One region of the Isoptericola nanjingensis genome, then DNA from elsewhere that is predicted to be linked to it. Evidence: riboswitches for the same ligand, from Rfam matches in the RefSeq annotation. Region 1 holds a riboswitch; each other region holds the start of a gene.
The links. Region 1 has a riboswitch for S-adenosylmethionine ahead of ACQP6G_RS07615 (ABC transporter substrate-binding protein). Riboswitches for the same ligand answer to the same signal wherever they lie in the genome.

Region 2: it holds a riboswitch for S-adenosylmethionine, as region 1 does, so the genes downstream of both, ACQP6G_RS17185 (aminotransferase class V-fold PLP-dependent enzyme) here and ACQP6G_RS07615 (ABC transporter substrate-binding protein) in region 1, are expected to answer to the same signal.
Region 3: it holds a riboswitch for S-adenosylmethionine, as region 1 does, so the genes downstream of both, ACQP6G_RS03035 (methylenetetrahydrofolate reductase) here and ACQP6G_RS07615 (ABC transporter substrate-binding protein) in region 1, are expected to answer to the same signal.

Annotation. Positions count from the first base shown of each region.
Region 1 is NZ_JBNOZL010000003.1:445,375-454,720, reverse strand. It holds gene ACQP6G_RS07635 (LLM class flavin-dependent oxidoreductase) at 1-728, shown strand, start outside; gene ACQP6G_RS07630 (LLM class flavin-dependent oxidoreductase) at 728-1,876, shown strand; gene ACQP6G_RS07625 (TlpA family protein disulfide reductase) at 1,973-2,407, shown strand; gene ACQP6G_RS07620 (DUF4395 domain-containing protein) at 2,439-2,915, shown strand; SAM riboswitch class IV at 3,064-3,177, shown strand; gene ACQP6G_RS07615 (ABC transporter substrate-binding protein) at 3,253-4,914, shown strand; gene ACQP6G_RS07610 (ABC transporter permease) at 4,916-5,908, shown strand; gene ACQP6G_RS07605 (ABC transporter permease) at 5,905-6,819, shown strand; gene ACQP6G_RS07600 (dipeptide ABC transporter ATP-binding protein) at 6,816-8,513, shown strand; gene ACQP6G_RS07595 (gamma carbonic anhydrase family protein) at 8,615-9,133, shown strand; gene ACQP6G_RS07590 (aldo/keto reductase) at 9,219-9,346, shown strand, end outside.
Region 2 is NZ_JBNOZL010000008.1:192,602-201,947, reverse strand. It holds gene ACQP6G_RS17200 (class I SAM-dependent methyltransferase) at 1-173, opposite strand, end outside; gene ACQP6G_RS17195 (O-succinylhomoserine sulfhydrylase) at 238-1,503, opposite strand; gene ACQP6G_RS17190 (rhodanese-like domain-containing protein) at 1,500-1,991, opposite strand; SAM riboswitch class IV at 2,294-2,410, shown strand; gene ACQP6G_RS17185 (aminotransferase class V-fold PLP-dependent enzyme) at 2,445-3,887, shown strand; gene ACQP6G_RS17180 (CsbD family protein) at 3,961-4,134, opposite strand; gene ACQP6G_RS17175 (imine reductase family protein) at 4,245-4,628, opposite strand; partial or broken gene ACQP6G_RS17170 (NAD(P)-binding domain-containing protein) at 4,656-5,057, opposite strand; gene ACQP6G_RS17165 (MerR family transcriptional regulator) at 5,078-5,485, shown strand; gene ACQP6G_RS17160 (amidase) at 5,486-6,964, opposite strand; gene ACQP6G_RS17155 (GNAT family N-acetyltransferase) at 7,051-7,623, shown strand; gene ACQP6G_RS17150 (peptide MFS transporter) at 7,757-9,256, shown strand; gene ACQP6G_RS17145 (CocE/NonD family hydrolase) at 9,285-9,346, shown strand, end outside.
Region 3 is NZ_JBNOZL010000002.1:33,087-42,432, forward strand. It holds gene ACQP6G_RS03025 (hypothetical protein) at 1-503, shown strand, start outside; gene ACQP6G_RS03030 (NADP-dependent oxidoreductase) at 563-1,462, shown strand; SAM riboswitch class I at 1,556-1,662, shown strand; gene ACQP6G_RS03035 (methylenetetrahydrofolate reductase) at 1,668-2,702, shown strand; gene metE (5-methyltetrahydropteroyltriglutamate--homocysteine S-methyltransferase) at 2,731-5,145, shown strand; gene ACQP6G_RS03045 (FBP domain-containing protein) at 5,432-5,947, shown strand; gene ACQP6G_RS03050 (Hsp20/alpha crystallin family protein) at 6,114-6,539, shown strand; gene ACQP6G_RS03055 (SRPBCC domain-containing protein) at 6,579-7,055, opposite strand; gene ACQP6G_RS03060 (ArsR/SmtB family transcription factor) at 7,072-7,413, shown strand; gene ACQP6G_RS03065 (GOLPH3/VPS74 family protein) at 7,441-8,103, opposite strand; gene ACQP6G_RS03070 (aldehyde dehydrogenase (NADP(+))) at 8,147-9,346, opposite strand, start outside.

The DNA.
Region 1 (9,346 bases):
ACCACGGCGAGTTCTACGACTTCGAGGACTTCGTGCTCGACGCGAAGCCGGTCGAGGGCCACGTGCCGACGATCTCCTTCGGGGGGTCCTCGGACGCCGCCTTCCGGGTAGGGGCGGCCGAGGCCGACATCTACGCCGTGTGGGGCGAGCCCCTGGCCCGCACGCAGGAGCAGATCGACCGCGTGCACGCCGAGGCCGCGGCCGCGGGACGCACGACGCCGCCGCGCATCCACGCGGCCTTCCGGCCGATCGTGGCGCCCACCGAGGAGCTGGCCTGGGAGAAGGCGCACCGCGTGCTGGACCGGATCGAGGCGCGCAAGGCGCAGCTGGGCGGGCAGCTGTCCCGGCGGCACCCGATCGACAGGCCCGAGAACGCCGGGTCGCAGCGCCTGCTCGAGATCGCCGCCGCGGGGGACCGGTACGACACCGCGCTCTGGACCGCCACGGCGAAGGCGACGGGAGGGGCCGGCAACTCCAACGCGCTGGTCGGCACGCCCGAGCAGGTCGCGGAGGCGCTGCTCGCCTACTACGACCTCGGGGTGCGGGTCATCTCGGCGCGCGGTTACGACCTGCTCGACGACGCCATCGACTTCGGCAGACACGTCATCCCGCTCGTGCGCGAGGGCGTGGCCGCGCGCGACCGCGCGACCGCCCGGGCCGCTGCGACGGCCGAGGCCTCCGCGGACGCCGACGGCGCGGCGGTCGGCACCGGGGAGCGCGTGGCCTGATGCGCTTCCAGCTGCTCGACATCGTCTTCAACCCGCCCCATCCCGTCACGGGAGAGGCGGTGCCGCCCGCGGACCGCCTCGCGCGCGTCGTCGAGCACGCGGTGCTGGCCGAGGAGCTCGGGTTCGACTCGTTCGCGGTCGGGGAGCGGCACGCCGGCGACGTGCTGTCGTCCGCGCCCACCGTGATCCTCGGGGCGGTGGCGGCCCGCACCCGCCGCATCCTGCTGTCGACCGGCGTGACCGTGCTGTCCCTGCTCGACCCGATCCGGGTGGCGGAGGACCTGGCGACCGTCGACCAGCTCTCCCGCGGGCGGCTGGAGATCGTCATCGGCAAGGGCAACGAGGAGCTGCAGTACCCGCTGCTCGGCCTCGACATCGCGAAGCAGTACGAGTACCTCGAGGAGAACTACGAGCTCCTGCGGCTGCTCCTGTCGTCCGAGGACGTCACCTGGTCGGGCCGCCACCGCCACCGGCTGGAGCACGCCACCACACTGCCGCGACCCTTCGCCGGGCCCTTCCGCATCTGGCACGGGTCCGCGACGAGCGAGTTCGCCGTCGACCTGGCCGCCCGGTGGGGCGACCCGATCGTGAGCGCCAACGCGCTGCAGCCGCGGGAGAGCTATGGGCGGCTGATCGACCGGTACCGCGAGCGGTACGCGGCCGCCGGGCACGACCCGGCGTACCGGTTCGTCGGCGCCGGCTCCGGGGGCCTGTTCCTCGCCGACACCACGGAGCAGGCGATCGAGCAGTACCGGCCGCTGTACGAGGGGCAGGTCGCGCGGCTGCGGGCGCGCGGCTACGACCCCGCGACGCACGTCGGCAAGGCCCAGGCGTTCGAGACGATCGAGGACGCCGTCGAGCGCGGCCCGGCGCTGGTCGGGTCGCCCGAGCGGGTGGCCGAGAAGATCCTCGACTACCACGGCTCCTTCGGGCACGTGCTGCAGTCCGTCTCGGTGAACCACCTGCTGGAGCCGTCCCGCCAGGAGGACGTGCTGCGCCGGTTCGCGGCCGAGGTCGCGCCCGTCGTGCGCGCCGAGGTCACGACGACGCTCTGGGGGCCCGACGACGAGCGGCGGGCCGCCGGCCTCACCGCGGCGCAGGCCCCCGCGGTGCACGACGGCACGCGTGCCGAGGCGCTGACCGTCTGACCGCCCGGCGGGGTGTCCGGCATGCGGTCATCCCGTCGACCGGATGGTGGGCGGCGGGGAGAATGGCCGCGACGTCGACCGTGTGAGGAGGCCACCGTGACGGTCCAGCCCACCCAGCTGGTGATCCTGGCCGTGCTCGTCCTGGCGACCGTCGTCCTCGGCGCGGTGTGGAGGTCCCGCCAGGGGCGCGTCCGCACCACGCCCGCGCGGCAGGACCCCGTCGTGGACTGGGCGGCCCGCGGGGTCCGGCTGGGGGAGCGGGCGACGTTCGTCCAGCTGTCCGCCGAGGTGTGCGCCCCGTGCCGCGCCACGGCCCGCGTGCTGGAGGGACTCGTCGAGCGCGAGGCGGGCGTCGAGCACCACGAGCTCGACGTCGACGACCATCTCGACCTCGTGCGCGAGCTCGGCGTCCTCACCACCCCGACGGTGCTGGTGCTGGACGCGACCGGGGCGCAGGCCGCCCGCAGCAGCGGCGGGATGTCGCCCGCTCAGGCGCGCCAGGCCCTGGCCGCCGTGGTCCCCGTCGGCTGAGCCCGCCGAACCCCGTCCCCGAGGAGAACCGATGACCTCCGAGCGTCCCGCCGGCCAGGCCCCCGTCACGCGGGCCCCGGCCGGCATCGACCCGCGCGGCCCTCGGGTGGGCGCCGCCGTCACGGCGCTGCTGCTCGCCGTGGTCGTGCTCCTCGGGGCGAGCCCCGCCGGCCTCGTGCTGCTCGCCGTCGTGGCCGCCGGGTTCCTCCTGGGCGCCGTGCGCGGCGCGCAGGGCACGGTGCAGGGCTGGCTCTTCAAGACCCTCGTTCGTCCCCGGCTCGCGCCGCCCGCCGAGCTCGAGGACCCGCGCCCGCCGCGGTTCGCCCAGCTCGTCGGCCTCGTCGTCACGGGCGTCGGCGTCGTGCTCGGGCTCGCAGGCGTGCTGGCCGCGGTGCCGTGGGCCGCGGGGATCGCGTTCGTCGCGGCCGGCCTCAACGCCGTCGTCGGCCTGTGCCTCGGCTGCGAGCTCTACCTGCTCGGCGCGCGCCTGCGGCCCTCCGCCCGCTGAGGCCGCCGCCCACCACCGGACCCCTCGAGGCCCCGCCGTCACCGACGGCGGGGCCTTCGGCGTCTGCGGCGCCCGTCCCGCGTCCGTGATGTGAGACGACCCGCCCGACCCTTGACTCGGGAGGCCGCGGCGGCTTCCCTGCCGCCCAGGTGACGAGCGCCAGCACCCAGGCCCGGCTCGCTGGCCAGCAACCCTTCGACGTGACGGGGTGCTCCGGGAACGACCTGACCCCGCCGCGCCCGCGGCCGGGTAAGCACGGCTCCGGTCGTCCATGACCGCGCCCCGGCCCGTGCCGGCGCGGGGGGCGACCCGCCATGACCACGAGGAACACCACGCGATGACCACCACCCCGCGCGCACCGCGCACCCAGGACCCCAGGCGCACCCCGCGACGCAGCGTCGTCGGGCTCGCCGCCACCGTCTCGGCCGCCGGCCTCCTGCTCAGCGCCTGCTCGACGGGCGCCGACGCCGCGGGCACCGGCGCCGACGCGAGCGGCGAGCCCGTCGCCGGCGGCGACCTGACGTTCGCCATCACGGTGGACTCGCACTGCGTCGACCCGCAGCAGGTCGGCAACAACGACGCGATCGCGGCCGCCCGTCAGACCGTCGCGTCGCTCACCGCCCAGGACCCGGAGTCCGGCGAGATCCTGCCCTGGCTCGCGGAGGGCTGGGAGGTGAACGACGACGCCTCCAGCTACACGTTCCACCTGCGCGACGACGCCACGTTCGCCGACGGCACGCCGATCGACGCCGCCGCGGTGAAGACCAACTTCGACGCGATCGTCGACCTGGGTGCCGTGGCGTCCCTCGGTTCCCAGTACCTCGTCGGCTACGCGGGCACCACCGTCGTGGACGAGCACACCGTGACCGTCGACTTCGACGAGCCGAGCGCGCAGTTCCTCCAGGCGACGTCGACGTTCTCCCTCGGCCTGCTCTCGCCCGACTCGGCGACCCTCTCGACCGAGGATCGCTGCGCCGGGAAGTACGTCGGCTCCGGGCCGTTCGCCGTGAAGTCCTACACCCCGGACCAGGAGATCGTGCTGGAGAAGGTCGCGGGCTACGACTGGGGGTCGGAGGCCAGCAGCCACACGGGCGAGGCGTACCTCGACACGGTGACCCTGAAGGTCATCCCCGAGGCGGGTGTGCGCTCCGGGTCCCTGCAGTCGGGACAGATCGACGCGACCGCCGCGCTGAACGCCGTCGACCTGCCGCAGTTCGACGGCAACGGGTTCTGGCTGTCCTACCGCGCCAACCCGGGCGTCGTGTTCAACCTGTTCCCCCACGAGTCCAGCCCGCTGGCCGCCGACGAGGCCGTGCGCACCGCGCTCGTCAAGGGGATCGACCGCCAGCAGATCGTGGACACCGTGCTGACCCCGCAGGACCAGCCGGCCACCGGTGTGCTGTCCCGTTCGACGCCGCTGTTCGAGGGTGCGGACGACCTGCTCGCGTACGACCCCGAGGGTGCGACGAAGGTCCTGGACGACGCGGGCTGGGTCGTGGGCGCCGACGGCATCCGCGAGAAGGACGGTCGGAGGCTCTCCACCACGGTGACGTTCTGGCAGGAGCCCGGCGCGCTCGAGCTCGTGCAGCAGCAGCTCCGGCAGATCGGGGTCGACCTGCAGCTCAAGCACGTCACGGTGGCCGAGAAGGAGGCGGCCACCGCCGCCGGCGACTTCGACTTCGACTACTACAACCTCACCCGGTCGGACGCCGACGTGCTGCGCACGATCTTCTCGGCGAACGCGCGCAACGTGAACCAGCGCGACCCGGAGGAGGTCGACGAGCTGCTCGACGACTCGGCCGCCGCCACCGATCCCGAGGAGCGCCGGACGCTGGTCTCCGAGGCGTCGAGGCTGCTGCTGGAGCGTGGTCACGCCATCCCGGTCTACGAGCTGTCCACCACGATCGCGGCGGCCGACCGCGTGCAGGGGCTGACCTTCGAGGCCTCCTCGCGGCTCGACTTCTACGACGCCTGGGTGACCGACGGCGCGGGAGAGTGAGATGACCCGCTACGTGCTGCGACGGGCCGGGCAGGGGGTGTTCGTCCTCTGGGCGGCCTTCACCGTCGCGTTCTTCGTCCTGTACCTGCTGCCGAGCGACCCGGCCGCGCTGGTCGCGTCCGGGGGCGGCGAGGTGAGCCAGGTCGACCCGACCCAGCTCGCCGCGCTGCGCGCGGAGTACGGGCTCGACCGCCCGATCCTCGTGCAGTACGGCGACGCGCTCCTCGGCGCGCTGGCCGGCGACTTCGGCACCTCGTACGTGAGCGGCGCCTCCGCGACGGCCCTCGTCGCGCAGGCGCTGCCCGAGACGCTCAGGCTCACCGGTGCGGCGCTCCTCGTCGCCGTCCTCGGCGGGACGGCGGTCGCGGTGGCCAGCGTCCTCCCGCGGGCCCGGTTCCTGCGCCAGGCGCTGTCCGCGCTGCCGCCGCTCGGCGTCGCCCTGCCCACGTTCTTCGTGGGCCTGGTGCTGCTGCAGTGGTTCTCGTTCCGGCTGCCGGTGTTCCCGGCGATCGGCAACGAGGGCGCCGTCAGCCTGGTGCTGCCCACGATCACGCTGGCCGTCCCGGCCGGGGCGCAGCTCGCGCAGATCCTGTCCCGCTCCCTGCGCGGCACGCTCGGCGAGCCCTACGTCGAGACGGCGTGGGCGAAGGGCGCGAGCCGCGCCCGGGTGCACCTCGCGCATGCCCTGCGCAACGCCGCCATCCCGGCGTTCACCGTTCTCGGCGTCATGGTGGGTGGCCTGCTCGGCGGCGCCGTCGTGACTGAGACCGTGTTCTCGCGGCAGGGGCTCGGGCGGCTCACGGTGCAGTCGGTCAACCAGCAGGACGTGCCCGTGGTCCTCGCGATCGTGGTGTTCTCCGCGCTCGTCTTCGTCGTCGTGACCCTGGTGGTCGACCTCGTCTACCCCGTGCTCGACCCCCGGATCCAGCTCCGGACACCGCGGGCCGCCTCCCGGCGGGCTGCGTCCCGGCGAGCCACGGCGGTGACCGCATGACGCTGCAGACCCTCACCCGCCCCGTCGTGACCGACGCGTCGGCGCCGGATCCCGCGGCGACGCCTGCCCGGCACGGCGGTGCCCGGCGCACCCTGCGCGGCGCACGCCACGTGCTGCGGCGGCCGGGCCTGCTCGTCGCGGTCGCCGTCCTGCTCCTCGTGGCCGCCTGGGCCGTGGCACCGCAGGTGTTCACCGCCCAGGACCCGCTGGTCGGCGTCCCCGCCGACCGGCTCCAGCCACCGTCGGGCGCGCACTGGTTCGGCACGGACCACCTGGGCCGCGACGTGTACGCCCGCGCGGTGCACGGGGCGTCGCTGACCCTGCGCACGACGGCGCTCGCGGTGGCCGTCGGCCTCGTCCTCGGCTCGCTCCTCGGCCTGCTCGCGGGGTTCCTGCGCGGCTGGGTGGACGACGTGGTCGGCCGGCTCGTCGACGTGCTGCTGGCGATCCCGAGCATCCTGCTCTCCCTGGCGATCATCACGGCGCTCGGCTTCGGTCCGGTCAAGGTCGCGATCGCGGTCGGCATCGGCTCGGTGGCGACGTTCGCCCGCGTGATGCGGGCCGAGGTGCTGCGCGTGTCGACCTCCGTCTACGTGGAGGCGGCCCGCGCGTCCGGCCTGCGGTGGCCGGCCGTGCTCGGGCGGCACGTGCTGCCCAACTCCTCCGGCCCGGTGCTGGCGCTCGTCGCCCTCGACCTCGGGACCGCCGTGCTGGCCGTGTCGGCGCTGAGCTTCCTCGGCTACGGCACCCCGCCGCCCGCGCCCGAGTGGGGCGCGCTCGTCTCCGGTGGGCGCGACTACCTCGCCACCGCCTGGTGGCTCACCACCCTGCCGGGTCTCGTCATCGTGGCCGTCGTGCTCGCCGCCAACAGGGTGTCGCGGGCCCTGGAGAAGACGGGAGAGGACCAGTGACACACACGACGGCGAGCACCCCGGTGCTGGAGATCAGCGGACTCGAGGTGGCCTACCGGACCGCCGACGGCGGGCATCGACCGGCCGTGCGCGGCGTGGACCTGCGGGTCGGGGCCGGAGAGGTCGTGGCGCTCGTCGGCGAGTCCGGCTCGGGCAAGAGCACGACGGCGCACGCCGCGCTGCACCTGCTGCCACGGGGCGGCGAGGTGACCGCAGGCCGCCTCCGGCTCGACGGCCGCGACCTGTCCGGCCTCACCGAGAAGGAGTGGCAGGACGTCCGTGGTCGGCACGTCGGCCTGGTGCCCCAGGATCCGACCGTCTCCCTCAACCCCGTGGTGCGCGTCGGCGACCAGGTCGCCGAGGTGCTCGTCGTCCACGGGCTGGTGCGCCGCGCCGACGCCAGGGTCCGGGCCGTCGAGCTGCTGCGCCAGGCCGGCGTGGACGACCCCGCGGCGCGCGCCCGCCAGTACCCGCACCAGCTCTCGGGCGGGCTGCGGCAGCGCGTGCTCATCGCGATCGCCATCGCGGCAGGGCCGCGCCTGATCGTCGCGGACGAGCCCACCAGCGCGCTCGACGTCACCGTGCAGCGGCGCATCCTCGACCACCTCGACGCCCTCGCGCGGGAGACCGGCACGGCCGTGCTGCTCATCACCCACGACCTGGGCGTCGCCGCCGACCGCGCGGACCGGATCGTCGTCCTCCAGGACGGGGTGGTGGTGGAGGAAGGACCGGCAGCGCGGCTGCTGGACGACCCGCGGCACCCGTACACGCGTGCGCTGATCGCGGCCGCCCCCAGCCTCGCGAGCTCGCGCCTCGTCGTCGGGGCGCGGGACGGCGGTGCGCGGGAGGGGGGGGCTGCGCAGGGCGGGGAGGCACCGCCGTCCTCGGCGGAGCCGGCGCCCGTCCTCGCCCTCGACGGTGTGCGCAAGGAGTTCGCCCTGCCGCGCGGCGCCGAGCGCCGCACCCTCGTCGCGGTGGACGACGTCAGCCTTGCCGTCGGCCCGGGGCGCACGTACGCGCTGGTGGGCGAGTCCGGCTCCGGCAAGACGACGACGGCGCGCCTGGCGCTGCGGCTCGAGCGGCCCTCGGCCGGGCGGGTCGTGTTCCGGGGCGAGGACGTCACCGCCGCGCGCGGCCGGGAGCTGCGGTCGCTGCGGCGCGGGTTCCAGGTCGTGTACCAGAGCCCGTACGCCTCGCTCGACCCGCGCTTCACCGTCGAGCAGATCGTCACCGAGCCCCTGCGGGCCTACGGCGTCGGCGACCGGGCGGAGCGTGCCGACCGGGTCCGCTCCCTGATCGACGACGTGGCGCTGCCCGTGGACGTGCTGCGGCGGGGCCCCCGGGAGCTGTCCGGCGGGCAGCGCCAACGCGTCGCCATCGCACGGGCGCTCGCCCTGCGGCCGGACCTCGTGGTGCTCGACGAGCCGGTGTCCGCGCTCGACGTCTCGGTGCAGGCGCAGATCCTCGAGCTGCTGGTGCGCCTGCAGGCGGAGCACGGGCTCGCGTACCTGTTCGTCTCGCACGACCTCGCCGTGGTGCGCCAGGTCGCCGACCAGGTCGGTGTGATGCGCCGGGGCCGGATCGTGGAGCAGGGCGCGGCGGACCAGATCCTGCTCGACCCGCAGGAGGACTACACGCGCGAGCTCGTCGCGGCCATCCCGGGCCGCCGGGCGCGGTCCGGGACCTCGACGTAGTACCCGCTGTCGCTTCCCGGCCCGGAAGCGACAGCGGGTACGACGTCGGTGGCGCTCCGTCGGTGGCGTGGCGCCTGCCCGGGACAGGTAGGGTCGCGCGCATGGCGACGGTGCTCCCCTTCGACGGTCACACTCCCGACATCCACCCCACGGCGTGGGTCGCCCCCACGGCGACGATCGTGGGGAACGTGCGCATCGGCGCGGGGGCGAGCGTCTTCTACGGCGCGGTGCTGCGCGGCGACATGGACGCGATCGTGCTCGGCGAGGGCTCCAACATCCAGGACAACTGCGTGGTGCACACCGACACCGGCGTGCCCGCGACCATCGGCGCCGGCGTGGGCGTCGGCCACGGCGCGATCGTCCACGGCGCCACGGTGGGCGACGGCAGCCTGATCGGGATGGGCGCGACCCTGCTGAACAACGCGGTCGTCGGCGAGGGCGCGTTCGTCGCGGCGGGTGCGCTGGTGCGCGAGGGCCAGGAGATCCCGGCCGGGCACCTCGCCGTCGGCGTCCCGGCGAAGGACCGCGGTGAGCTCGACGCCGAGGGCGCCGAGCGCGTGCGCCGCAACGCGATCGAGTACCAGGAGCTCGCCGAGCGCCACCGCCGCTCGGTCGGCTGACCCGCTCTCGCGCACCGCTCGTCCAGCATCCGAGAGGGGCGGCCCGGCCCTTGCGCGCCGGCGGTCGCGGTGGTCGGCTGCGGCCATGACGACACCTCCCACGGGCACGCTGCCCACCCGCACCCTGGGCTCCGGCGACCACGCCCTCACCGTGTCCGCGCTCGGCTTCGGCGGCATGTCCGTCGCCGACTCGTACGGCCCGGCCGACGCCGC
Region 2 (9,346 bases), on a different contig from region 1:
CCGGACGTGTCGTCCGCGTTCCCGAGGCCGTCGAGGATCTGCCCGGCGACGGCCTCGGTGTCGAACTCGGTCCAGGTGCCCGTCGTCGAACCCGGGGCCAGGGGTTCGGTCCAGCGGCGATGACGGACGCGCCACGCGCCGAACAGGAAGTCGACGTCGTGCCGTGTCCCCACAGGTCCTCCTCGTCGGGCGTGCCGGGCCCGAGCATGGCAGGGGCCTCCGACACGTCGCGGGAGCTCAGGCGCGCAGCGCCTGCTCGACGTCCTCCACGATGTCCCGCGGGTCCTCGAGGCCGATCGACAGCCGCACGGTGGTCTCGGCGATGCCGACCTTGGCGCGGCCCTCCGGGCCGAGCTTGCGGTGCGTCGTCGTGGCGGGGTGCGTGATGATCGACTTCGCGTCGCCGAGGTTGTTGGAGATGTCGACGACCTGCAGGGCGTCGAGGAACGCGAACGTCCGCTTCTTCGCCTCCGCCGGCTCGGTGCCCTCGGGCACCGCGAGGTCGAACGTCACGACCGTGCCGCCGCCCGACTGCTGCGCCTTGGCGAGCTCGTGCTGCGGGTGCGAGGGCAGGAACGGGTAGCGCACGCCGGTCACACCGTCGAGCTCCTCGAGCGCGGTCGCGACCTGCAGGGCTGCCGCGTTCTGGGCGCGCACGCGCACGTCGAGCGTCTCCAGGCCCTTGAGCAGCACCCACGCGTTGAACGGGCTCAGCGACGGTCCGGTGTTGCGCACGAACGTCTGCACCGGCCCGGTGAGGAACTCCTCCGAGCCGAGGATCGCGCCGCCGAGCACGCGCCCCTGTCCGTCGATGTGCTTGGTGGCCGAGTACACGACGACATCGGCGCCGAGCTCCAGCGGCTTCTGCAGGACCGGCGTCGCGAACACGTTGTCCACCACGACCACGGCACCCGCGGCGTGCGCGAGCTCCGCCACCCGCCGCACGTCGACGAGGTCCTGCATGGGGTTGGACGGCGACTCGAAGAACACGACGTCGGCCGGCGTGGCGAGGGCCTCCTCCCACTGCGAGGTCACGTGCCCGTCGACCAGGTCGACGCGCACCCCCCACTTGGCGAGGATCTCGTCGTAGATGACGTTCGTGGACCCGAACAGCGCCCGCGCCGACACGATGCGCGAACCGCTGGAGACCAGCGCGGCGAGGGCGTTGAACACCGCCGACATGCCCGACGCCGTGGCGTAGCAGGCCTCGGCACCCTCGATGAGGCGCAGCCGCTCCTCGAACGTGTGCACCGTCGGGTTGCCGTACCGCGAGTACAGGAACTGGGACCGCTCGCCGGCGAACGCCGCCTCCGCGTCCGCAGCCGAGCCGTAGGTGTACCCCTGGGTGAGGAACAGGCCCTCGGACATCTCCTGGAAGTCCGAGCGGCGGTGCCCGCCGCGCACGGCGAGCGTCGCGGGCCGGACCGTGGCGGGCAGCGGGCGCGAGCCGCCGAAGGTCGTGGGGTCGGCGCCGGGGCCGGTCGGGACCTGCGCGTCGCTCATCGGGCCTGCTCCGAGTCCTGCTGGGCTGCCCGCGTCGCGGCGGCGTCGTCGAACGCGCCCCACGGCAGGCCGCGCACCTTCCAGCCCTCGCGGTCGCGGACGCCGTCGAAGCCGGGGCCGCCCTCGAACCCCTCGAGCACGTTGTACGCCGGGCCCAGGCCGGACGCCGTCGCGAGGCGCGCCGCGCCGATCGAGCGCTGACCGGAGCGGCACAGGAAGACGATCGGGCTGTCGGCGGTCACGCCCGCGGCGGCCAGCTCGGCGAGGAAGCCGGCGTTGGGGCGACCGCCCGCCTGCACCCACTCGACGAAGAGGGGGGCCTTGCCGGCGGTGGCGGTGTCCGGCACGCCGATCGCGCGCCACTCGCCCTCGGTGCGCACGTCCACGAGGACGGCGTCGGGGTCGCCGGCGAGCAGGTCCCACGCCTGCTGCGGGGTGAGGTCGCCGGCGTAGCCCTCGGCGGGGCGGGGATCGATCTGGGTGCTCATCGCAGTCCTCCCATCGGTCGTGGCGGTAGCACCCTCGTCCGGTACGGCCGCCGTCGCCGACGACCGGCCCGCGGGTTGCTGCGGCGTCGACGTGCCACGTCACTCGGCCGCTCGGGATGGTCGTGGCGATCGTACGCCCGCCGTCCGCGTGCTGGTCACCCCGTCTCGCGACGCGAACGCCGCGCGTCCCCCGGGTCGCGCGCCGGCGACGCCGAACCCGAGGTGGCCACCCTCGACCGCATCGTGAGAAGGACGCCGGATCCGCTTGACCGCGAGGTGCCGCGCACGCACGATGGGCGGCAGGTCAAGAGCGCCAGCGCGAAGCCCCGGCTCGCTGGCCGGCAACCCTCCTCTCGCGGCGGGGTGCCCCGGGTGACGACCTGGCCCCGCGCCGTCCGGCGTGCGGGCAAGCGCGGGGAGCCACCTCCCCGGCACGACCGAGGAGGACCACGCATGACCACGCTCACCACTGCGCCTGCGGTGCCCGCCGCGCGCGCCGCCGCCGTGCACGACGTCGCCCCCGTGCTGCCCGTCGTCGGCGGCGACACGCTCGTGCCGCTCGTCGACGGCCGCCAGGTGCCGTACGCCAACCTCGACGTCGCGGCGTCGGCGCCGGCCCTGCAGGCCGTGGCGGACCGGGTCGCGCGCGTGCTGCCGCTGTACGCCAGCGTGCACCGCGGCGCCGGCTACCTGTCCCAGGTCTCGACCGCCCTGTACGAGACGGCGCGCCGCACGATCGGCGCGTTCGTCGGCGCCCGCGAGGACGACCTCACGATCGTCACCCGCAACACCACGGACTCGCTCAACCTGCTCGCGGGCTGCGTGCCCGCCGACCCGGCCACCGGCGAGCCGGGCCGCGTCCTCGTGCTCGACATCGAGCACCACGCCAACCTGCTGCCCTGGCAGCGCGTCACCGACGCGACCGTCGTCACCGGCGGGCCGTCCGTGTCCGCCACCCTCGCGGAGATCGAGGAGGAGCTGAGCTCCGCCGCCGCGGCGGGCCGCCCCTACGCCCTGCTGGCGCTCACCGGCGCGTCGAACGTGACCGGCGAGGCGCTGCCCGTGGCCGACGTCGTCGCCGCGGCGCACGGCGCGGGCGCGCGCGTCGTGCTCGACGGCGCCCAGCTGGTGCCGCACCGCCGCTTCTCGCTCGCGGAGACGGGCGTCGACTACGTCGCCTTCTCGGGCCACAAGACGTACGCGCCCTTCGGCGCGGGCGCCCTGGTCGGACGCCGCGACTGGCTCGACGCCGGCACCCCGTACCTCGCCGGCGGCGGCGCCGTGCGCCGGGTCCGCACCACCACCACCGAGTGGCACGAGGGCCCCGCCAGGCACGAGGCCGGCTCGCCCAACGTCGTGGGCGCGGTGGCGCTCGCGGCCGCGTGCGACGAGCTCGCCGCGCTCGACCCGTGGGTCGCCGGCGAGCACGAGGACGCCCTGCGGCGCCGCCTCGTGGACGGGCTGGGCGAGGTCGAGCGCGTCGAGGTCGTGCACGTGTGGGACGACGCCGTCGACCCGGTGGGGGTCGTGACGTTCACGGTCTCCGGGTACGACCCGGGCCTCGTCGCCGCGTACCTGTCCGCCGAGCACGGCATCGGGGTGCGCGACGGCCGGTTCTGCGCCCACCCGCTGCTCGGCCGCCTCGGGTTCGATGCCGGGGCCGTCCGTGCGTCGGTGGGTCTCGGCACGGCGGGCGAGGAGGTCGAGCGGCTCGTCGCCGCCGTCCGCTCGCTCGTGGCCGAGGGGCCGCAGGCGCGGTACGACGTCGTGGACGGGCTGTGGGTCGTCGTCGACGACCCTCGCCCCGTGCCCGAGGGCTCCGGCCTCGAGGGGCTGCTCGCCACCGCCGCGCTGGGCGCCGACGAGGCCTTCGGCTGCCTGCCCGACGACCTCTGAGCCGTCGGTCCCGCCCCGGGCGGACATGACGACGGGGCGCCACCGTGCGGTGGCGCCCCGTCGTGTCAGCGGGTCAGCCCTTGAACGCGTCCTTGACGTCGTCGCCCGCCTGCTTGAGGTTCGCGCTGGCCTGCTGGGCCTTGCCCTCGGCCTCTTTGCTCTCGTCGTCGGTGAGCTTGCCCGTGGCCTCCTTGGCCTTGCCTTCGGCCTCTTCCGCCAGGTGCTTGGCCTTGTCTCCCAGTCCCATCGGGGCTCCTTCCGTCAGACGAACGACCTCGAAGACCGACCGTAGGCGCGTGCCCGCCGGCTCGCACGCCGACGTCTCAGGCCGTGGTCCTCCGGCCGGCGACCGGCAGGTCAGGGCGTCGGGCGGCCGAACTCCTCGATCAGCACCGGGTACTGCTCGTGACCGTGGCCCGCGGCGACGCCACGGTCGGCCACGGCCTTGAGCAGTCTCGGCAGCTCGGTGCTCACGCCCAGCGCCTCGCTCTCCTCGACGAGGTGCGCCATCGCACGCGCGTCCGTCTCGAGGGCCGAGGCCTCGGCCGGGAACCGGCCGCGGTCGACCTGCTCCGCGTAACCGGGCAGCCACGCGGCCACGCCCTCCGCGATCTGCCGGGCGAACGGCGCGAAGGCGGCGGCGTCCACCCCGGCCGTCCGGAGCATGGCGGTGCCGTGCAGCCACGCGTCGAGGACGCTCCACATCATCGTGAGGCCGGCCGCGTCGTAGAGGGACGCCAGCCCGGGGTCCTCGCCGAGGTGGGTGACGGTGCCGAGCGCCGCGAGCGTGGCCGCGTGCGCGTCGAAGTCGGTCCGGGGCCCGCTGTGCAGGACGACCGCGTCCGCCGTCCCGATCGCGGAGGGCACGGCCATGATCGCGCCGTCGAGGTATCGCGCGCCGCGTCGGGCGGTCCACCGGGCGGTCTCCCTGGCCTGCGAGGAGCTGCTGGACGTGAGGTTGACCAGCGTGGCGCCGGCGACGTCGACGCCGTCCTGGCCGATCAGCTCGCGCACGGCGTCGTCGTCGGTGAGGCAGACGACCGTCAGGCCGTCGGGGCGGAGCGCCGCGGCCGCCGAGGGCGCCAGGTGCGCGCCGTCCGCCACCAGCGCGTCGGCCTTGGCGGGGGTGCGGTTCCACACGGTGGTGGGGTGCCCGGCCCTGAGGAACGCGCCGGCGAAGGGGGAGCGGGATGCGGATCGGGGAGCTGAGCCGCCGCACGGGCGTGCGGACGCACCAGCTGCGCTACTACGAGGCCCAGGGCCTGCTGGACGTCGCCCGGCGCTCGAACGGCTACCGCGAGTTCGACGAGGGGGCCGTGCTGCGGGTGCGGCAGATCCGGCACCTGCTCGACGCGGGCCTGTCGTCCGAGGACATCGCCTCCGTGCTGCCGTGCGCGGTCGGCGAGGAGCCGCAGCTGCCCGGCTGTGTCGAGCTCCTGACCGCGATGCGCTCCCGCCTGCGGCGCCTGGAGGACCAGATGGCGAGGCTCGCCCGCTCGCGCTCGGCCCTGGCCGGGTACATCGCGGCGGCGGAGCGGGTGGGCGGCGAGAGCTACCCGCCCCTCGACGGCGCGACGGCGGAGCGGGTTCCCGCCTGATCACCAGGCCGGCGGGTGCCGGTCCGCCCAGAGCAGCCGGTCCTCGAGCTGTGCGGCGAGGGCGAGGAGCGTCGTCTCCCCGCCCGGCCGCCCGATCAGCTGCACGCCCATCGGCAGCCCGTCGTCGGTCCACCGCGTGGGCACGGTGATCGCGGGCAGGCCGGCCACGTTGAGCATCGACGTCCACGGCGTGTACTGGCACTGCTGCTCGAAGTTGCGCTCGGGGTCCTCGGGGTCGAACCAGCCGAGCGGGCGGGGCGTCATCGCGAGGGCGGGGGTGACGACGGCGTCGAACCGCGACACCTGCGCGACCAGCCGGCGCTCGAAGGCGGTGAGGGCGCGCAACGCCTCGGCGAGCTCGCGGGCGGGCACCTGGCGGCCGCGGCCGACGAGCCACCGGGTGAGCGGCTCGAGGCGGTCGAGGCGTGCGGCGTCGTCGATCGGCACCACGGACGCGCCCGCCATCCACAGGGTGCGGAACGCGGGGCCGTACGCCGGGTCGGGTTCGAGGGACAGGCCGTCCACCTCGTGCCCGAGCCCGGTGAGCGTCGCCACGCCGGTGTCGAGCGCGGCGCGCGCCTCGTCCGACGTCGAGATCGCGTAGAAGTCGTCCCAGGCGGAGTCGGTCGTGACGGCGATCCGGAAGCGGCCCCGCACGTCCTCGCCGCCCTCTCCCGCCACCTCGCCGCGGCGGGCCGCGGCCAGGTACTCCCCGGCCCGGGCCGACGGCGCGCGCAGCGTCAGCGGGTGCGCCACCCGCCCGTCGGGCGTCCGGGTGAGCATCCCTTCGAGCAGCAGCGCGGTGTCCTCCGTGGTGCGGGCGAGAGGCCCGTCCACGACCAGACCGCCGAGCGACTCCTGCCCCGACCCCGCGGGGACGAGGCCGCGGCTCGGCTTGAGCCCGACGACGCCGCACGCCGCCGCGGGGATGCGCACCGAGCCGCCGCCGTCCGACCCGGGCGCGCACGGCAGCAGGCCCGCGGCGACGGCGACGGCGGCGCCGCCGCTCGACCCGCCCGCCCCGAGCGCCGGGTCCCACGGGTTGCGCGCCACCGGCCCGGCCAGCGGCTCCGTGTACGCGGGGAAGCCGAGCTCGGGCGCCGTCGTGCGGCCGAGGCTCACCATGCCGGCGGCGTCGAGGACGTCGACGATCTCGTCGCTCACCGGAACCACCACGGCGTCGTCGCCGGCGAAGGCGCGGGAGCCGAACCCGGCGGGCACGCCGGCCCGCAGCCACAGGTCCTTGTCCCCGCCGGGCAGCCCCCACAGCACGCCCCGGGCCTTCGCGCCGTCGCGCTCGAGGCGCGCCGCCCGCTCGCGCGCGGCCTCGGGGGTGACGCTGACGAAGGCCCCCAGGGCGGGGTTGGCGCGCTCGATCCGGGCCAGGAAGTGGTCGGCCACCTCGGTCGGCGTGAGCTCGCCCGCGCGCAGCAGGTCACGCAGCCGGGCGGCGGTCATCTCGTGCAGGGCGTCGTCCATGACCCCCATCCTGCGCCGAGCATGCAGATGTGCTCGGCATGCGGCGCGAGAACGTGCCCAGGTGCAGGGTCGGCGAGGATGGGTGCGTGACCCACGACCTCGTCCTCGCCGGCCACGGCGTGCGCCTGGAGCCCCTCGGCCCGCAGCACGCCGCGGCGCTGCTCCCCCTCGTCGACGCCGACCTCTGGTTCGGCATGACCTCGCCCGTCCCGACGACCGTCGCGGACCTCGAGGCGTGGATCGACGCCGGGGTCGCCACGCCCGGCACGATGGCGTTCGCCGTCGTGGGCGACGACGGCGCGGTCCGCGGGTCCACGCGCTTCTACGAGCTGGCCCCCGGGCCGCGCCGCGTGGAGATCGGCACCACGTTCTACGGGCGCGACTGGTGGGGCGGCACGACCAACCCCGCGTGCAAGCTCCTGCTGCTGCGGCACGCCTTCGAGGAGTGGGGGATGCGCCGCGTCGCGCTGCGCGCCGACTCGCGCAACACGCGCTCGTGCGCGGCCATCCAGCGCCTCGGCGCGAAGCCCGAGGGCGTGCTGCGCAAGCACCGCGTCGCCGCCGACGGCACGGTGGGGGACACCGCGTACTTCTCGATCGTCGACGACGAGTGGCCGGACGTCCGCGACGGGTTGCGGCGCCGGCTCGCGGCGGCCTGACGGTTCGACGGGTCCCACCGGCCGGGCGGTGAGACCCTGGCGGGAGCACGACAGGTAGGGTCGACGGCCGGCCCGGGCCAGGCGTGACGTGGCCGGCTCGCGGCCAGACCTGTCCCCGAACCCTGGAGAGCCTGTGACCACCGAGGACGCCGCCGCCGTCGAACCGACACCCGAGCGCGAGCCGCACGACAGGTCGTTCTTCGGCCACCCGCGCGGCCTGGCCACGCTGTTCAGCCTCGAGGTCTGGGAGCGGTTCTCGTTCCTCGGGATGCAGGCCATCCTCGTCCTGTACTTCACCGCCTCGGTCGCGGACGACGGGCTCGCGATGGAGGCCGGCAACGCGGCGTCGATCGCGGCCGGCTACGGCACGATGGTCTATCTGGTGTCCGTGGGCGGCGGCTGGATCGCGGACCGGGTCCTCGGCTCCTACCGGAGCGTGCTGTGGGGCGGCATCCTCATCGCCGCGGGCCACTACACGATGGCGATCCCGGCGGAGTTCTCCACGTGGGTCGGCCTGGTGCTCATCAGCCTCGGCACCGGGCTGCTCAAGCCCAACGTGTCGACGCTCGTGGGCAAGCTCTACCGGACCGACGACGAGCGGCGCGACGCCGGGTTCGCGCTCTACTACATGGGCATCAACGTGGGGGCGTTCTTCGGCCCGCTGGTCACCGGGTGGCTGGGCGCGGAGGTCGGCTGGCACTGGGGCTTCTCCGCCGCCGCGATCGGCATGACGGCCGGGCTGATCCAGTACGTCGTGGGCCGACGCGGCATCCCCGGCTACGGCCGCGGGGCCGAGGCGGCGCTGCCGCCCGACGTCGCGCGCCGCACGCGCTGGATCCTCGGCGGCTCGGCGGCCGCCGTGGTCGTCGTCCTCGTCGTCCTCGCCCTCGTCGGACGGCTCAGCGTGGACGGCGTCGTCGACGCCCTCACCGTGATCGCGATGGTCGCGCCGATCGTCTACTTCACCGTGATGTTCCGCAGCCCCCGCGTGACGGGCGAGGAGCGTGGGCGGCTGCGTCCGTTCCTCGTGCTGTGGATCGCGTCGGTCGCGTTCAACTTCGTGCTCTTCCAGGCGTACTCGGTGCTCATCCTGCTGGCCGAGGACCACGTGGACCGCACGATCTTCGGCTGGGACGTGCCCTCGTCGTGGTTCAGCTCCTACCTCGGCGCGGCGGAGGTGCTGGTCGCCCCGCTCGTCGCCGCGCTGTGGACCTGGCTCGGGCCGCGGCAGCCGCACGCCTCGAAGAAGGTCGCGTTCGGCGCCCTGCTCGGCGGCCTGTCCTACCTGGTCCTCGTCCCCGCCGTGAGCGGGCAGTCCGGCGACTGGCGGATCGCCGTCTGGTGGATGCTCGTCTCGCTGCTCCTGCTCGGCCTGGGCGACGTGCTGCTGCAGACCACCGGCCTGTCCGCCACCACGAAGCTCGCACCGCTCGCGTTCTCCAGCCAGTCGATGGCGGTGTGGTTCCTGTCCGTCGCGCTGGCCAACGGCATCCAGGCGCAGACGGTCCGCTTCTACGGCGAGGTCCCCGACGGGGTCTACTTCGCCGTCAACGGCGCGGTGCCCGTGATCGTCGCCGTCGTCGTCCTCGCCCTGTCGCCGTGGATGAAGCGCACCATGCACCCCGTCCACTGAGCCCGACCGCGACCTCCCGGAGGACACCATGCGATACGTCACCGACCTGCCTCACGAGACCCGCGTCGAGGACCACTGGATCCCCCTGGC
Region 3 (9,346 bases), on a different contig from region 1:
GCGACCTGCGGGAGCAGCTCACCGCGGTCGCCGCGAAGGCCGCGGCCGCGGGCGGGCAGGTGATGGCCTACCTGGTGCTGCCCGGAAAGGACGCCGCCCTCGCGCTCAACCTCACGCTGTACTGGCACGACCTCGGCCCCGAGGCCGGCGAGGTCACGCACCTGCAACGCATCCACGACCGCCTCCACCCCCGGCTCGGACCCGACGACGAGCTCACCGTCACCGACACCCTCTCGGGGCCGTTCCTGCGCCACGTCCGCGTCGGCCGGGGTGCGGCCGAGCTCGGCGGCCAGGACGTCTCCCTGCTCCTGGTCGACTACTGGGCGCCGGCTCCCGGCGCACGGTCCGTCGCCCGACTCGCGTTCTCCACCCCGCACGTCGAGATCCGCGACGCGATCCTCGGCCTCACCGACAAGGTCCTGTTCGCCACCGAATGGCTCATGAGCGCGCCCGGCGACGTCACGGGCCCGACCGACGCCGACGCCGCACCGGTGCTCGCCTGATCTCGGCCCGGGGCACGAGGACCTCGGTACCGTGTTCCGCTACTGCCTGAGGAGGAGACGTGCGCGCGATCGTGTTCGAGACCCACGGCGGCCCCGAGGCGCTGCACCTCGCCGACGTCCCCGACCCGCAGGCCGGGCCCGGCCAGGTGCGCGTGCGTGTCGAGGCGGCCGCCGTCAACGGCTGGGACGTGAAGTCGCGTGCCGGGGCGACCGGCGGCCCGGCGCCGACGTCGGCCGTCGTGCCCGGGCTGGAGGTGGCGGGAGTCGTCGACCAGGTCGGGGACGGCGTGGCCGGCGTCGCGCCCGGCGACCGCGTGGTCGGGTTCGCCGTCGGCGGCGGGTACGCGGAGCTCGCCCTCACGTCGGTCTTCGCGCGCGTGCCCGACGGGCTCGCCGCGACCGACGCCGTCACCGTCCCCGTCGCGGCCGAGACCGCGACCCGCGTGCTGCGCCTCCTCGACGTCCGGCCGGGCGAGACGCTGCTCGTGCACGGCGCCTCGGGGTCGGTGGGCGAGCTGGCCGTCCAGCTCGCCGTGCGTCGCGGCGCCCGCGTGATCGGCACGGCGTCGCCGCGGAACCAGGAGCGCGTCGCCGCCCTCGGCGCGACGCCCACCACCTACGGCGCGGGGCTCGTGGAGCGGGTCCGCGCCCTCGCCCCCGACGGCGTGGACGCCGTCCTCGACACCACCGGCGCGGGCGTGCTGCCCGACTCGATCGCCCTGCGCGGCGGCACCGAGCGCATCGTCACCATCGCCGACGACGCCGCGGCGGACCTCGGCGTCGAGGCCAGCTGGCGGTCCGAGCGCGACGCCGGCGAGCTCGCCGAGGCCGTCGACGCCCGGGCCCGCGGCGACCTCGTGACCACCGTCGGCGCGGTGCTGCCGCTGGCCGACGCGCCGAGCGCCCACGCGCTCGTCGAGACGGGCCGCGCGGGCGGCAAGGTCGTGCTGGTGCCCTGAGCAGGGCGTTCCCGCCCGATCTGCATCGGCGATCGTCTCACCAGGCGGTCTCATCCTCGCCCGTATCGCGGATGCTGCGTACGATCGCGTGACAAGCCATCCAGAGCGGCCGAGAGTCCTGGCTCGACGACGCCGCAGCAACCCGTTCTCCGACGGAAGCCTCCCGAGGACGAAGGTGCTCACGCCAGGATCGATGGAGTGACGCATGGTCGCAGAGGCATCCCTTTCGCCCACCCCGGCAGCTCAGCCGGCGTTGCCGGCACGCCCGACGGTCTCGTTCGAGCTCATGCCGCCGCGCCGGCCGGACGCCGCCCCCAAGTTCTGGGAGACGGCGCGCCGGCTCGTGGCCGCACGACCGGACTTCGTGTCCGTGACGTACGGCGCCGGCGGCGGTGACCGGGCGACCGCACGCCAGGTCGTGTCCACCCTGCTCGCGGGCACGCCCGTCCTGCCCGTGGCCCACCTGACCTGCGTGGGCGCGCACCGCGAGGACGTCTCCGCCGTCATCGACGACTTCCTCGACGCCGGCACCCGCGCGTTCCTCGCCCTGCGGGGCGACCCGCCGAAGGACCAGCCGGACTGGGAGCCGCCCGCCGACGGCGTCGCGTCCTCGATCGAGCTCGTGCACCTGCTGCGCGAGGTCGAGGCGCGACGGTGCGCGACCGACCCCGGGGCCGCGCTGCGCGGCGCCGCGCGCCCGATGACGATCGCCGTCGCGACGTTCGTCGACGGCAACGTGCAGGCCGGCACCACCCGGGCCCAGGAGGTCCGGCGCCTCAAGGAGAAGCAGGACGCGGGGGCGAGCTTCGCCATCACGCAGCTGTTCTACGAGGCCGACTCCTACACCGACTTCGTCGCCGAGGCCCGCGCGGCCGGGGTGACGATCCCGATCCTCGCCGGGCAGCTGCCCACGACCGAGCCGCGCCGGCTCCGTCGCGTCGAGGAGCTCACCGGCGTCCGCGCGCCCCGGCACCTGCTGGACGCGCTCGACGCCCTGCCGGACCCGGAGGCCCAGCACGCCTACGGGACCGCGCGTGCCGTGGAGCTCGCCCAGCGCGTGCTCGACGCGGGCGCACCCGGCATCCACGTGTACACGTTCAACAAGTACCGTCCCGCTCTGGACCTGCTCGAGGGTGTCCACCTCGGCGGACCGGCGCCGGCCGACGCCACGTCGGACGGCGCGGACCTGGCCAGAAGGCCGTGGGTACCGAGCATCCCGACCCAGGCTCCCGCCGTCTGACGCGCGGAGCCCGAACTCTGGAGTGCTCATGTCCACCACATCGACACGCCCCACCCCCGCCACGGCATTTCCCGGTGGCACGATCCTCGGCTACCCGCGCATCGGGCGCCGCCGCGAGCTCAAGAAGGCCGTCGAGTCGTTCTGGGCCGGGCGCACCGACGCCGTCGACCTGGAGGTCGCGGCCGGCGCGCTGCGCCGCGAGACGGCCCGCCGCCTCGTCGACCTCGGCCTCAACCCCGACGACGGCTCCGTGCCCGGCGCGTTCTCCTACTACGACCAGGTGCTCGACGTCGTCGCGCTGCTGGGCGCCGTCCCCGAGCGGTTCCGCGACCTGCTCGACGACGCGGACGGCTCGCTCGAGCTCGACGGCTACTTCACCGTGGCCCGCGGCCGCGGCGAGGACGCCCCGCTCGAGATGACCAAGTGGTTCGACACCAACTACCACTACCTCGTGCCGGAGATCAGCGAGACGACGCCGGTCTCGTTCGCCGACCACCGCATCGTGCGCGAGTACGCCGAGGCCAAGGAGGCCGGCGTCACGACGCGCCCGGTGCTCGTGGGCCCGGTGACGTTCCTCGCGCTGTCGAAGGCGGCCGACGAGGCGGGCGAGGGCTTCCACCCGCTCGACCGGCTCGACGACGTCGTCGCCGCGTACGCCGACCTGCTCCGCGCGCTGGCCGCCGTCGGCGTGCCGTGGGTGCAGCTCGACGAACCCGCGCTCGTCACGGACTCCCTCGACGTGCCGGCGGAGCGCCTGCACGCGGCGATCGCCTCGGCGTACCGCACCCTGGCGACCGACCTCGCGACGGCCACCGACGACACCGCCTCCGAGGACTCGGCGGGCGCGCGGCCCGCGATCCTGTTGACGGCGCCGTTCGGCGGGCTCGGCGACGACGGACTCGCCGTGCTCGCGGGCACCGACGTCGACGCGATCGCGATCGACCTGGTCAAGGGCGCCGTGCGCGCCGACCCGGTCCCGGGTCTCGAGGACAAGACCCTCGTCGCCGGCGTGGTCGACGGGCACAACGTCTGGCGGGCCGACCTGGCCGCCAAGCTCGACGTCGTCGAGTCGCTGCGGGGCCTCGGCGCCGGGGCCCTCGCCGTCGGCACGTCGACGTCGCTGCTGCACGTGCCGCACGACGTCGAGGACGAGGTCTTCGACCAGCAGGCGGCGGGCACCACGCTCGACCCGCGCCTGCGCGACTGGCTCGCGTTCGCCGACCAGAAGGTGGGCGAGGTCGCGACCCTGGCCCGTGCCCTCGCCGACGGGCGGGAGTCCGTCGCGGACGCGCTCGCCGCGTCGTCCGCGGCCGTGGCCTCGCGCGCGACGGCGGAGGGCGTCGTCGTGCCCGCGGTGCGCGACCGGGCCGCGGCGCTCACCGACGCCGACTTCGCCCGTGGCCCGTACGCGGAGCGCGCTGCCGCGCAGGCCGCGCGGCTCGACCTGCCCCCGCTGCCCACGACGACGATCGGCTCGTTCCCGCAGACCCCGGAGATCCGCAAGGCCCGCGCCGCGTGGACGAAGGGCGAGCTGTCCGACGCCGACTACTCCGCCGCGATGCGGGAGGAGATCGGGCGCGTCGTGACGCTGCAGGAGGAGCTGGGCCTCGACGTGCTGGTGCACGGCGAGCCCGAGCGCAACGACATGGTGCAGTACTTCGCCGAGCAGCTCGACGGCTTCGCGGTGACGGCGAACGGCTGGGTGCAGTCGTACGGGTCGCGCTGCGTGCGCCCGCCGATCCTCTGGGGCGACGTGCAGCGCCCGGCGCCGATCACGGTCGAGTGGTCCGCGTACACGGCGTCGCTCACCGCGAAGCCGGTCAAGGGCATGCTCACGGGCCCGGTGACGATCCTCGCGTGGTCGTTCGTCCGCGACGACCAGCCGCTCGGCGACACCGCCAACCAGGTGGGCCTCGCCCTGCGCGACGAGATCGCGGACCTCGAGGCGGCGGGCATCGGCATCGTGCAGGTGGACGAGCCCGCCCTGCGCGAGCTGCTGCCGCTGCGCCGGGCCGACCAGCCCGCCTACCTCGACTGGTCGGTCGGGTCGTTCCGGCTCGCGACGTCGGGCGTCGCGCCGGCCACGCAGGTGCACACCCACCTGTGCTACTCGGAGTTCGGCGAGGTCATCGGCGCGATCGACGGCCTCGACGCCGACGTGACGTCGGTCGAGGCGGCCCGCTCCCGGATGGAGATCGTGCCGGAGCTCGCCGACGCCGGGTACTCCCGCGGCATCGGGCCGGGCGTCTACGACATCCACTCCCCGCGCGTGCCGTCGTCCGACGAGGTCACCGAGCTGCTGACGCTCGCCGTCAAGGCGATCGACCCGGCGCTCGTGTGGGTCAACCCGGACTGCGGGCTCAAGACCCGCCGGTACGCGGAGGTCGAGCCGGCGCTCGCCCACCTGGTCGCCGCCGCCCGCGAGGTCCGCGCGACCCTCTGACCGGTGCCGTCGCCCGGGTGACGCAATAGACGTCGACCCGGGCGACGGTCCCGTGCCACCATGGAAGGGCCGGTCGTGCCCTCGGGGCGCGAGCGGACCACGACTTTTCCCACGAGCGAGGAGACAGCGATGCCGGGCGTCGCAGGGAGCGGGGTGGGCCACCAGGCCTGCTCGGGCAGTCCCGCCTGCCCCGGCACCGCCTCCGTCTGAGCCCCGTCGGGGCCGGCAGGTGAGGCGGTGCGGGGCTTCGCCCTGCCCACCCCCGCTCACCTGAAAGCCGATCCCCATGACTCCGCTCACCGAGCAGCAGCTCCGCGCCTCCCTCGTCAACGCCACCCGCAGCGAGCGGCAGCGCATGATCGTCCCCGACCTCGCCGAGGTCGACTGGGACCGCCTCGACTACCTGGGCTGGCGCGACCGCAAGCAGCCCCTGTCCGCGTACGTCGTCATGACGCTCGACGACGAGCCGGGCGCCGAGCCAGTCGGCGTCCTCCTGCGCGCCACCGAGCGCACCGGCCCGCGCCGCGCCGCCATGTGCGCGTGGTGCGAGGACGTCGTCGAGACCCGCGACGTCCAGCTCTTCGTCGCGAAGCGCGGCGGTGCCGCCGGCCGCAAGGGCGACACCATCGGCACGCTCGTCTGCGGCGACTTCCGCTGCTCCCGCAACGTGCGGCGTCGTCCCACCCTCGCCGAGGCGGGGCGCGACGACCCCGGCGTCCGCGAGGCGATCGTCGAGCGGCGCGTCGCCGCCCTGCGCGAGCACACCCGCAAGTTCCTGGACGAGGTGCGCCGCACCGCCTGACCGGCGCGGGCTCCGGCGTTCGCCGAGGGCGATCACCGTGGATCTGGCACTCTCCCATCGAGAGTGCTAAATCTTCTGGTGTAGCCACGGCGGCGCCGGAGGGGCCGGCCCGCCGTTTCGCGACAGGGGCCGCCAGCGCGGCCTCATGACGAGGAGGTGATGCGCGATGGCTACCTACCGGGACCCGTTCCAGGAGATGGACCGACTGTTCGGCTCGCTCGCCCTGAACGGCCGGAGCGCTCCGGGCATGCCGATGGACCTGTTCCGCGAGGGCGACCACTACGTCCTTGCGGTCGACCTGCCCGGGATCGACCCCGGCAGCATCGACGTCTCGTGCGAGGACCGGACACTGACGATCCGGGCCGAGCGCACGCCACGCTCCGCCGAGGGGCAGTGGCTGCTGCGCGAGCGCACCACCGGCACCGTCGCCCGGCAGCTCACGCTCGGCCGCGGGCTGGCGCTGGACCAGATCTCGGCGTCCTACGCCGACGGCGTGCTCACGCTGACCATCCCCGTCGCGGAGGACGCCAAGCCGCGCCGCATCGAGGTGACCCACTCCGCCGCCCCCACGGCGATCGAGGCCGGCTCCTGACCGCACGCCGCGGGCCCGGCGCGCCGGACCCGCGGCACGTCAGCGGTAGAAGCCCTCGCGGAGGTTGATGCCGTGCTCGACCCACGCCTTGAGCGCGGCGAGCATGCCGGTCCAGCCCTCGCAGTTGCCGAACGCGTTCTTCGCGCCGCCGGCCGTGAGGGCCCAGGACGACTCGGTGATGGTGACGAGGGTGCGGGTGTCGTCGTCGAGCGGCTCGAGCTCGAACGTGGTCGTGGTCGACGCCGACCCGTCGGCGGTGTCCGCGCCCTCCCACCGGATGACGATGCGCCGCGGCGGGTCGGCCTCGACGACGGTGACGGGGAACCGGCCGGGGAAGTCCGCGAAGTCCCAGGACACGTCGGCCCCGGGCTCCAGGCGCCCGCGGGCGCCGCCGGTCGTGAAGTACCGGGACAGCTGTGCGGGGTCCGCGATGGCCTCGTAGACGTCGCGGCTCGGGCGCGAGACGCGGCCCGAGACCGTGAAGGTGAGCTCGGAGAGTGCCTGCTTCTCGTTCATGTTGTATTTTTATCACATGAACTCCTCGGCGCCCAGGGACGACGACGACCCCGCCGACGACGACGCCGTGTTCAAGGCCCTCGCGGCGCCGGTGCGCCGGCGCATGCTGGACGCGCTCAAGGAGTCCACCCGCACCACCGGCGAGCTGTGCGCGCTGTTCGCCCAGCTCGACCGCACCACCGTGCTGCAGCACCTGCGCGTGCTCGAGCGGGCCGAGCTCGTCACCGGCCGGAAGGTCGGTCGCGAACGCCACCTCGCGCTCGCGCCGCTGCCCATCAAGCGCCTCCACGACCGGTGGATCGGCGAGTACGCGCGCGCCGCCGTCGACCTGCTCGGGCGGCTGGACGACGACGCCTGACCGGCGCGTGGCCCCTGCCGGCTCGCGTCAGGTCGCGGCGGGCAGCACCAGCGTCGCGGCGCTGACGACGCCCACGACGGCCGCGGCGACCGCCCCGGCCGCCTCACGGACCACGCTCCCCCGCCACCACGTGGCCGCCAGCTCGCGCATCCGGGCGTCGGCCTCGCGGCGGCGGTCGCGCGGGACGCGGGGCCGGAGCCAGCCGGAGCCCTCGGCGAGCGTGAGGAGCGCGGCGGTGCGGTCGCCGGGCGCGGCGCCGTCGAGCAGGACGCCGTGCACGCGACGACGCAGGGCGGCGACGGCCGGCCCGTCCACCGTGCGCCACCGGGTGCTCCGGAGCACGCCCCAGACGGCCCGGTCCTCGCGTCGGAGCAGGCCCTGGGCGACGAGCCCGTCGAGCAGCGGCCGCTCGACGCGGCGCGCCAGCACGTCGACGAGCTCCGTCGCGCGCCGGGGGACCGACGCCGCGAGGTCGAGGACGTCGTCGAGCTCCCGGCGCCCGGTCGGCGCGCGGTCGAGGACCACGACCGGTCCCTCGTCGCCGGCCGTCGGGGGCAGTGCGACCCGGCCCGCGATCACCAGCTCGACGAGCAGCGCGCCGGCGAGCCGGTAGGGGGCGTCGTCGAACACGGACGGCCCGGTGCGCAGGTCGTCGTGGGCCAGGAGCAGCAGCTCTTCGGCGATGAGCACGTGGTCGGACCTCCCGTGAAGCGCCTGGTCGTGGCCTCGTTGCCTACCAGTGCGCCGACTCTGCCACACCCGACCGCGCCTGCGGCACCCCCCACGGGTTACCGTCCTGCAACGGCGCGGGCAGCGCGTCCTGCGGGGCGTCCTGGAATGTGACGCCGCGCAGGAACCGGCCGATGGCGGCCGTGCCCACGGACGTCGCGTCGCTCGTCGTGGCCGGCCACGGGCCGCCGTGCTGCATCGCCGGCGTGACGGCGACGCCGGTGGGCCACCCGTCGACGAGCACGCGCCCCGCGTGCCGGCCCAGGGTGGCCAGCAGCCCGGCCACCTCGGCCCCCTCGTCCGGCCCGCGGTGCACGGTCGCGGTGAGCTCGCCGGGGAAGAGCTCGGCCACGACCGCCCCCAGGTCCGTGCCCTCGGGGTAGGTGACGAGCACGCCGAACGGCCCGAACACCTCCTCGAGCACCGTGTCGCGGTGCTCGCGCAGGGTGGCGAGGTCCGTCTCGACGAGGGTGGGCGTCGCGCGGACGACGCCGTCCTCCCCGGCGTCGGCGACGCCCTCGGCCAGCACCGTGACGCCGGGGGTGCCGAGGACGGCGGAGCGCCCCGCGACGTACCCGGCGCCGACGCGCGCGTTGAGCAGCGCGTGCGCGGGCACCGCGGCGGCCGCCTCGGCGACGACGTCCCCGAGGTCGTGCCCCTCGGGGACGAGCAGGAAGCCGGGCTTGGTGCACAGCTGGCCGGCCGAGCCGCTCACGGACCCGACCCATCCCCGGGCGATCTCCGCGCCGCGGTCGGCGAGGGCGGCGGGACGCACGAGCACCGGGTTGAGCGAGCCGAGCTCGCCGTAGAACGGGATCGGGTCGGGGCGCGACGCCGCGGCGTCGGCGAGCAGCCGGCCCACGCGCGTGGAGCCGGTGAACGCGGCAGCCCGGACCGCGGGGTGCCCCAGCAGGTCACGACCGGCGTCGTCGCCCTCGACCAGGGCGAACGTGCCGTCCGGCAGCCCGGCGCCGGCGAGGGCCTCGGCCATGAGGTCGGCGACCCGGCGGGACAGCTCGACGTGCCCGGGGTGCGCCTTGACGACCACGGGGCAGCCGGCGGCGAGCGCGGCCGCGGTGTCGCCGCCGGGCACGGAGAACGCGAAGGGGAAGTTGCTCGCCGCGAAGACGAGCACGGGCCCGACCGGCCACAGCGTGCGGCGCAGGTCGGGGCGGGGGCCGAGCACGAACTCCGGGTCGGCGGC